Regions from separate parts of the Pseudomonas sp. HS6 genome, predicted to be linked through region 1. Evidence: predicted binding sites of a transcription regulator. Region 1 holds the regulator's gene; the other holds the start of a gene.
The links. Region 1 encodes FliA, which starts transcription of late flagellar genes. Its sites were predicted from a motif close to CTAAAGTTTNNNNNNNNNNNGCCGNTAA; they were not measured.

Region 1 (4,420 bases):
TTTTCAGCGAGCATCGCCGCACGGTCATGTTCGATGCCCGCAAAGCGGTCCACCTGACTGGCCATGAGCACGAGTTTGAGCAGATTGCTTTCGACTTCGGTGACCAGTTGGGTCACGCGCTTGATCACTTGACCGGTGAGGTCCTGGTAATCCTGGGCCAGCAGAATGTCGTTGAGGTTGCTCGACACTGCGCGGTTGTCCGTGCTGCTGCGTGTCAGAAAACCGTCGACCCGACGCGCCAGCTCGCGGAACTCTTCAGCCCCGACTTCACGGCGCATGAAGCGTCCCCAGTCGGCACTCAATGCCTGGGCTTCGTCAGCCAGGCCATTGACCACCGGCGTGGCGCTTTCCACCAGGTCCATGGTGCGGTTGGCCGCCGCCTCGGTCAGCTTGACCACATAGCCCAGACGCTCGGTCGCATCAGTGATCTGCGACACTTCCTCGGCCTGCGGCATATGCGGGTCGATCTGGAAGTTGACGATTGCACTGTGCAGTTCGCGCGTGAGCTTGCCCACTTCCTGGTACAGGCCACGGTCACGGGTCTGATTGAGCTCATGGATCAGTTGCACAGCGTCGCCGAACCTGCCTTTTTCAAGGCTTTCGACCAGTTCGACCGCGTGTTTTTTCAGAGTCGACTCGAAGTCGCCCTGTGAAGATTCGTTATGCTCCATAGCTCCCCCGCGCGTCATCAGCCGATGCGTTCGAAAATCTTCTCGATTTTTTCTTTCAGCGCCTGAGCCGTGAAAGGTTTGACCACGTAGCCGTTAACGCCGGCCTGGGCCGCTTCGATGATCTGCTCGCGCTTGGCTTCAGCAGTCACCATCAGCACTGGCAGGTGCTTGAGTTTTTCATCGGCGCGCACATGGCGCAGCAGGTCGATACCGGTCATGCCAGGCATGTTCCAGTCGGTCACCAGAAAGTCGATGCTGCCGCTGTTGAGTACCGGAATGGCAGTGGTGCCATCGTCGGCTTCAACGGTGTTGGTGAACCCGAGGTCACGCAACAGGTTCTTGATGATCCGCCGCATCGTTGAGAAGTCATCAACGATGAGGATTTTCATGTCTTTGTTCAATTCGACCTCCAAGCAGTCTTAAACGCGCCCAGCACCTGGACGCGCCATTTCAATCAATCCGGCAAAGCACTCGATGACTGTCTGGAGCACAACAGAGCAAGACCGGTGCCGTTCACCACCGCACCAGCCTCGTTCGCAGCGTCCCCACACTGCCTTCAGCGCGCTCGCCACTCCCCCAAACGCCCCCGCAAGCGGGCCGCGCACTGGCTGTGTAACTGGCTGACCCGCGATTCACTGACGCCAAGGACTTCACCGATTTCCTTGAGGTTCAGCTCTTCGTCGTAGTACAGCGCCAACACCAGTCGCTCACGCTCCGGCAAATTGGCAATCGCGTCCGCCAACGCAGCCTGGAAGCGCTCATCTTCCAGATCGCGCGACGGCTCAAGATGAGCACTGGCGCCATCCTCGTGCAGCCCTTCGTGTTCGCCGTCCTGCAGCAGGTCGTCGAAACTGAACAGTCGGCTGCCCAGGGTGTCGTTCAAAATCCCGTAGTAATCGTCGAGACTCAATTGGAGTTCGGCCGCAACCTCGTGATCTTTAGCGTCACGGCCGGTTTTAGCTTCAATCGAGCGAATCGCGTCGCTGACCATACGGGTGTTGCGGTGAACCGAGCGCGGTGCCCAGTCCCCCTTGCGTACTTCATCGAGCATGGCGCCGCGGATCCGGATGCCCGCGTACGTTTCGAAACTGGCGCCCTTGCTGGCGTCGTATTTGGTCGAGACTTCGAGCAGGCCGATCATTCCGGCCTGAATCAGGTCTTCGACCTGCACACTGGCCGGCAATCGCGCCAGCAAGTGATAGGCGATGCGTTTGACCAGTGGCGCGTAACGCTCGATCAGCTCGTACTGCGCGTCACGTGCCGACTTCTTGTAGAAATTCATACCGCTGGCGGTCATAGCACAGGTCCTGCCGTTTGCTGCACGAGGCGCTCGACGAAAAATTCGAGGTGGCCGCGCGGGTTGGCGGGCAGCGGCCAGGTGTCGACCTTCTGTGCGATCGCCTTGAACGCCAGTGCGCACTTGGAACGCGGGAAGGCTTCATAGACCGCACGCTGCTTCTGCACCGCCTTGCGCACGCTTTCGTCGTAAGGCACCGCGCCGACGTATTGTAGGGCGACGTCGAGGAAGCGATCCGTGACCTTGGTCAACTTGGCGAACAGATTGCGACCTTCCTGCGGGCTCTGGGCCATGTTGGCCAGGACACGGAAGCGGTTCATGCCGTAATCGCGGTTCAGCAGTTTGATCAGTGCGTAGGCGTCGGTGATCGAGGTCGGCTCGTCGCAGACCACCAGCAACACTTCTTGCGCCGCGCGAACGAAACTGACTACCGAGTCACCAATCCCCGCAGCGGTGTCGATCACCAGTACGTCGAGATTGTCGCCGATGTCGCTGAACGCCTGAATCAGACCGGCATGCTGGGCCGGGCTCAGGTGAACCATGCTCTGGGTGCCGGAAGCGGCCGGCACGATGCGGATCCCGCCGGGGCCTTGCAACAGCACGTCGCGCAGCTCGCAGCGGCCCTCGATCACATCGGCCAGGGTACGTTTGGGCGTGAGGCCCAGCAGAACGTCGACGTTCGCCAGACCCAGGTCGGCGTCCAGCAGCATGACCCGACGGCCAAGCTCTGCCAGCGCCAGGGACAAGTTCACTGACACGTTAGTCTTGCCGACGCCACCTTTGCCGCCGGTCACCGCGATCACCTGTACGGGATGCATGCTGCCCATGTTATTTCTTTACCTTGTCTTGCATAGACGGAGGCCACATTACTGGCTGCGCGTTCACAACCGGAACAATGCATGGCAGACCATCGATGTAGGTACAAAAACTGTTCATTACCTCAGCCAACCTGCTTGGTCGGACTGTGGTAGATATCAGCGAACATGTCAGCCATGGCTTCTTCGCTGGGTTCTTCCTGCATTTGCACGCTGACGGCGCGGCTGACCAATTGATGACGGCGCGGCAGATGCAGATCATCCGGAATCCGTGGGCCGTCGGTCAGGTAGGCGACCGGCAGTTCATGACTGATCGCCAGGCTCAGCACTTCGCCAAGGCTGGCCGTCTCATCCAGTTTAGTCAGGATGCACCCGGCGAGCCCGCAACGCTTGTAACTGTGATAAGCGGCGGTTAGAACCTGTTTCTGGCTGGTGGTTGCCAGTACCAGATAATTTTTCGACCGAACGCCACGACTGGCCAGGCTTTCCAGCTGCATGCGCAATGCCGGATCGCTGGCCTGCAGGCCGGCGGTATCGATCAGCACCACGCGTTTGCGCAGCAGTGGATCCAGCGCCTGCACCAGGGACTGGCCCGGATCGACGTGGGTCACCGACACATTGAGGATCCGGCCCAGGGTTTTCAACTGTTCCTGAGCACCGATGCGGAAACTGTCCATGCTCACCAGCGCAATGTTCTGCGCGCCGTACTTGAGCACGTAACGGGCAGCGAGCTTGGCCAAGGTGGTGGTCTTGCCCATTCCGGCCGGGCCGACCATGGCAATGATCCCGCCCTCTTCCAGTGGCTCGACTTCCGGTGTGGCAATCATCCGCGCCAGGTGCGCCAGCAGCATGCGCCAGGCCTGACGAGGCTCTTCGATATCGCTGGTCAGCGCCAGCAGGTCGCGGGACAACGGGCCGGACAAGCCGATGCGTTGCAGACGACGATAGAGGTTCGCTTGGGCCGGACGGCTGCCTTGCAGCTGATTCCAGGCCAGAGTGCCGAGCTGCACTTCCATCAGCTCGCGCAGGCTGTTGAGTTCGAAACGCATCGAATCCAGCGCACGCGGATCGACGCCAGCGGCAGCCGGCGCAGGTGCCGGGGCTGGACGGGCCGGAGCAGCGTAAGTCGGTTCTGTCAGAGGCTCGGCAGCCGTCAGCGGCAGGCCGGCGGTCAATGGCAGACCGGAGAACAACTGGCGATTGGTGTTGCCGTCGGCTTCACCACGCATGCTCAGCTCAGCCTGGGCGGTGACGATGCGCGACTGGGTCTTGCGCAGCTCGTCTTCGAGTTCCATGTTCGGAACCCGTGGCGCCAGCGCCGACAATTTGTAATCCAGCGCCGCCGTCAGCTCGACGCCGCCGGCAATGCGGCGGTTGCCAATGATGGCGGCATCAGCGCCCAGCTCATCACGAACCAGCTTCATGGCCTGACGCATATCGGCGGCGAAAAAACGCTTAACTTGCATAAACCACTACCTCAGCCGTTGGGCCCTACTGTCGCAACGATGGTCACTTGCTTGTTGTCCGGAATTTCCTGGTAGGCCAGCACGTGCAGTCCAGGGACTGCCAGGCGGCCAAAGCGCGAGAGCATCGCGCGAACCGGGCCTGCTACCAACAGGATCACCGGCTGACCTTGC
Region 2 (4,420 bases), 2.6 Mb from region 1:
TTGCAGCAGCCGCAGTTGGCGTCGCGGTGGACTTCGATCGGAATGAGGTCGGCGGCTTGCGCCAGCGAGGAGATAAACAGCGCGCTCAGGGCGGCCAGACGCAGGTGGTTTCGCATGGAGGGCTCTCGGCTCGGGTGACGATCAAAAAAGAACGCATTTTGACCGGATTTTCCTGCCCGGCATCAACGGAGTGTTTCCAAGTGATACAAGGCGGGCTGCCAGCATGATCGTAGATCAAGGCTGACAGCCTGCTGAGCGAGAGATGACAGATTTGTCAGGTAAACAAGCTCATCGCACCTTGAACCGGCCCATGATCGCACTGACCTGGCTGTTGGCTTCCAGCAGTTGTCGGGTGTTCAGCTCGCTGGCCTGACCGCTTTGCACCAGTTCATCGACCATGTGGCGGATTTGCACCATGCTGCGGTTGATCTCTTCGGTGACGGCGCTTTGCTGTTCGGCGGCGGTGGCGATCTGGGTGCTGAGGCTGTTGATATGGCTGACCGAGCCGGCCATCTCGTCGAGGCCGCTGTTGACTCGCGCTGTGGCGTCGGCGGCCGATTGGCAACTGGCCTGGGTGTTTTCCATGGCACTGACTGACGAGCTCACGCCCTGGGTCAGGCGGGTCAACATTTCGTTGATTTCCGAGGTGCTGGCCTGGGTGCGGGCGGCGAGGGCACGCACTTCGTCGGCCACCACCGCAAAGCCGCGGCCTTGCTCACCGGCGCGGGCCGCTTCGATGGCAGCGTTGAGCGCCAACAGGTTGGTCTGGCCGGCAATCGCGCCAATCACCCCGAGAATCTCGGTGATGCGTTGAGCGTCCTGCTGCATGCTTTCGACCTTGTGCGTGGCGCTGGCCACTTCGTCGATCAGCGCGACGACACTGTTTGAGGCTTCGCCGACCACGACCCGCGAGCGATCGGCATTTTCGTTGGCGCGCTGGGTGAAGGCAGCGGTTTCAGCGGCGTTCTGCGCGACGCTTTCAGCGGTCGAACTCATTTCGTTGATCGCGGTGACGGTCTGGTCGGTTTCCGAGGCGTGGCGTAGCAGGATCTGACTGGTGTGCGCCGAGGTGCGTTGCAGGTTATCGAGGCTGGAAGCCATGGCGCCGGTGGCCTGGGTGACTTCACCGATCATGTTTTGCAGGTAGGCGATGAAGGTGTTGACCGAGTGACCGATCGCGCCGAGTTCGTCTTCGGCGCGAATGGTGATGCGTCGGGTCAGGTCGGCATCGCCGCTGGACAGCAAATCGATGTTGGCTTTCAAGGCCTTCATGCGCTGGATCAGTTGGCGAATCGCATAGACCTGCCAGAGCACCAGCAGGATCACCAGTGGGATCTGCAACAGGCTCAGGGTGCTGAGCACGTCATCACGTTGCGCGGTGAGCATTTTGGTCGGCAGTGCAGTGGCGAGGAACCAGGGCGTGCCTTCGATCGGGCGCATGAAGAAGGTGCTGGCTACACCGTTGTTGTCGAATTCGACACGCTGGGCCTGATCACGTTGTTGCAAGCCAGCCTTTACCTGACTCGCGAAAGGTGAACTGCCGGCCAGCTCGCTGATGTTTTTCAGCACGATCGGGCCATTGATGCGCGAACTGTTGCTGATGATCTTGCCGTCGGCCTCGACGATCAGCATTTCGGCGCTGAGGTCTTTTTCCTTGCGCGCTACCAGGTCGTTGAAGAAGCCCAGTGTGACGTCGATGGTCGAGACGCCCCAGGTCGTGCCGTTTTTCTGGATGGCCATGGCGCAGTTGGTGCGCGGCTCGGCGCTGGCATCGTCTTTATAAGCAGCGGCCCAGGCACATTGACCGCGCGGGGTCTGCAAGCCGCCCTTGTACCAGCTCTGGTCGTAATAGTTGGGGGCTGCGTCGCTGTTCCAGAAGGTGTTCACAGCGAGTTTGCCGGAGCTGTCGCGGTGCCAGAAGGTGCTGAACTTGTTGCGTCCCGCCTCACGCTGACCGGGCAGTGGCCAGATACCGCCGCCAAATACTTTCAACTCGCCGTACTGGTCCACCAGCCCCGGCAGCACCGTATCGATAGCGGCGCTGTCGAGCAGCGGGATGGTCTGAGTGATGCTGCGTTGCTGGGACTGAACTTTGTTCAGTTCGCCCTGGATCTGCTCGGCGACCTCGGCGATGCGGTTGAGCACCACTTGCTCTTCGGTATGGCGCAGTTTCGGCGCGACCAGTTGGCTGATGCCCACGACCGTCAGGACCGACAGCAACAGAATGAAAAGAACCAGAAACAGCGTGTAGCGAGCCTGAATGGTACGGAATGCGGGCATGGAGACCGGTCCTTGAGCAGCGTTTCTTATTAGGGGCGAGGAGTAAAACAGTAGGGGTATCCCTTACGTATCGTCGCGCTGCGAGGAAGCTTTAGGTACTCACGTGCTAAAAAGTTTTTAAATGCTGATCGGTAAGTAACAGATTCGACACATGCGAACTAACCAGCCCGTTCGTTAGACTAAAAACCCGATTTTATCCGGCTGGGACAGGAGGCTCTGGCTCAACGTCTGCGGGGCTTTAGTGCTTTGTATCGAGAATGTACGAAATTTGTAAAAAAGTGAAAAACAGATTGGTGCCATCAGTTTGCCGGCCGATACTCCGGGCAACTCAAGACGTTCCACAAGGATATTTCCATGTTCTTTTCGCAAGGAGCACGCTCATGACCGTTGGTTATACCGGCGCGTGGCAGCCCAAGGCAGGTTTGCTGGTTCGAGATACAGGGAGCTCGGGCAAACCGGTTTCTCAAAGCGTGAAGGTCAAGCAGATGCTGGCCCTGGTCGGCAACGACCCCACCGTTCTCAATACGGCGGAAATGGACAAGCAGCGTTTGCACAAGAACATCAAGGGGTTCGATCCGGAAAACGTCTCTGCCAAGCAGTTGGGCAAACTGTCTGACTTCCTGCGCAGTCGGGGCCTTATTTCCGAAGTGACGTCGATGACACTGCTCAATGCCGGTGACAAGTTCGACCGTTTCGGCGTTCAGAAAGACCCGGATGCCAGGTTCAATGCGCTGGAGTATTTCGCCACGCAACTGGACACCATCCAGAACAACAATCTGAAAGGCAACAAGTACGCCAACGGGCTGATTCCCGAGTACAAGAAAGCCATTTACGTTCTTCAGAACCTGAAGACCTACGGGCAGGGTGGTGATCGTTCGCTGCCGACGGACAAAGGTGTCAGCGCCAAGGCTTGACCTCGCAACGACAAGCCCCCGATAAGGGGGCTTGAGCGTTATTGCGCTCCGCGAGCGATCTGCAGTTGCAGGTCGTCATGCAGCCGCTGCATCTGCGGGCAGATCAGCTTCAACACCGGTGGCTTTGCGCCGCGATGAAACAGCGCCAGCCAGCCCGCGCCTCTCTCATCCGGTACCAGCCCGGTGAACACGAATCCCGCCGCCGTCAACAAGTACGACGCGTCTTCAAAACTCTTCGCCAGCCTGAGCCTGATTGAAATAAGCCAATGCGCCGGCAGTGCTTGCAACTGCTTCAACAAGCCGCCATCGAGCTCTTTGAAAGTGCCTTCATACCGGTTCGATTGTTGTTCGAGCTGCACCGGTTCGCCCACCCAGGGCGCGGCTTTGTCCTGTGTTCCGAACACGCTGCACATCTGCATCATGAAATCCCGGCAGCTTTCGGGCCACGCCAGGGTCGGGAGCGGACGTCGGTTATCGTCGATGGGTGTGTAACCGATAATCAGCGACTCCCGCGCCGAGTCGTTGAAAGGAGAGGGTACATAGTCGGGCAGCCATCCGACATTCTGAAAGCCGAGGCTGGCGGCCATGCGTTGTGTGTAGGGATGGCCGGTGACCTGTTTGATCGTCACGCCCCGGTATCCCAGCGCTTGCGCATGAATCAACAGCTGCCGTCCCAGGCGAGTGGCAATGTTCTGACCACGGTTTTCCGGGGCAACCACGCTCAACGCCAGCTCGGCGATGTGCGATCCCCTGGCATGAATCAAGGTCGCGTGTCCCAGCGTTTGATCTTCTGCGACGGCGACCAAAGAGTGCCAGTGACCCAGCGCATGGTTGCGATCGATCATGCAGGGCAGATAGACGTGAGGCTGAGCGTAAAGATCGCCGTAGATTTTTCTGAACAAATTGCTAACGGCAGGAGCGTCGCTGCTGCGGAAGCTTCGCAGGGTGACTGTTTCCATCAGCGATGTTCCATGGGCGGGGTGTCGTAGGCGCGCAGATCCAGCACGCGCTGGCGTTTGCCGGAGCGCGGGTGGCATGACAGGTCCTGAACCGTGCAGCAGTGAATCTCCATATCCAGCAAGTGATCGGCATTCAGTTGTTTGATCAACGGGTAATGTTCAATCAGCGCGCTGTGCAGTCTTCGGTCTGTGTCAAATGGAGTGGATTGCACAGCGTCCGGAGCCCATTTCAGACGCAGGACATCCTTGGTCCCGACCTGCTCGATC

Region 2: JJN09_RS06480 (methyl-accepting chemotaxis protein) is a predicted target of FliA. The motif match lies at 2,348-2,375, and genes of this name have one in related genera.

Annotation. Positions count from the first base shown of each region.
Region 1 covers NZ_CP067412.1:5,409,517-5,413,936, reverse strand. The annotation lists gene JJN09_RS24545 (protein phosphatase CheZ) at 1-671, opposite strand, end outside; gene JJN09_RS24540 (chemotaxis response regulator CheY) at 689-1,060, opposite strand; gene fliA (RNA polymerase sigma factor FliA) at 1,228-1,968, opposite strand; gene fleN (flagellar synthesis regulator FleN) at 1,965-2,795, opposite strand; gene flhF (flagellar biosynthesis protein FlhF) at 2,909-4,249, opposite strand; gene flhA (flagellar biosynthesis protein FlhA) at 4,261-4,420, opposite strand, start outside.
Region 2 covers NZ_CP067412.1:1,429,921-1,434,340, reverse strand. The annotation lists gene JJN09_RS06485 (DUF411 domain-containing protein) at 1-116, opposite strand, end outside; gene JJN09_RS06480 (methyl-accepting chemotaxis protein) at 289-2,280, opposite strand; gene JJN09_RS06475 (hypothetical protein) at 2,661-3,194, shown strand; gene JJN09_RS06470 (GNAT family N-acetyltransferase) at 3,233-4,153, opposite strand; gene JJN09_RS06465 (phenylacetate--CoA ligase family protein) at 4,153-4,420, opposite strand, start outside.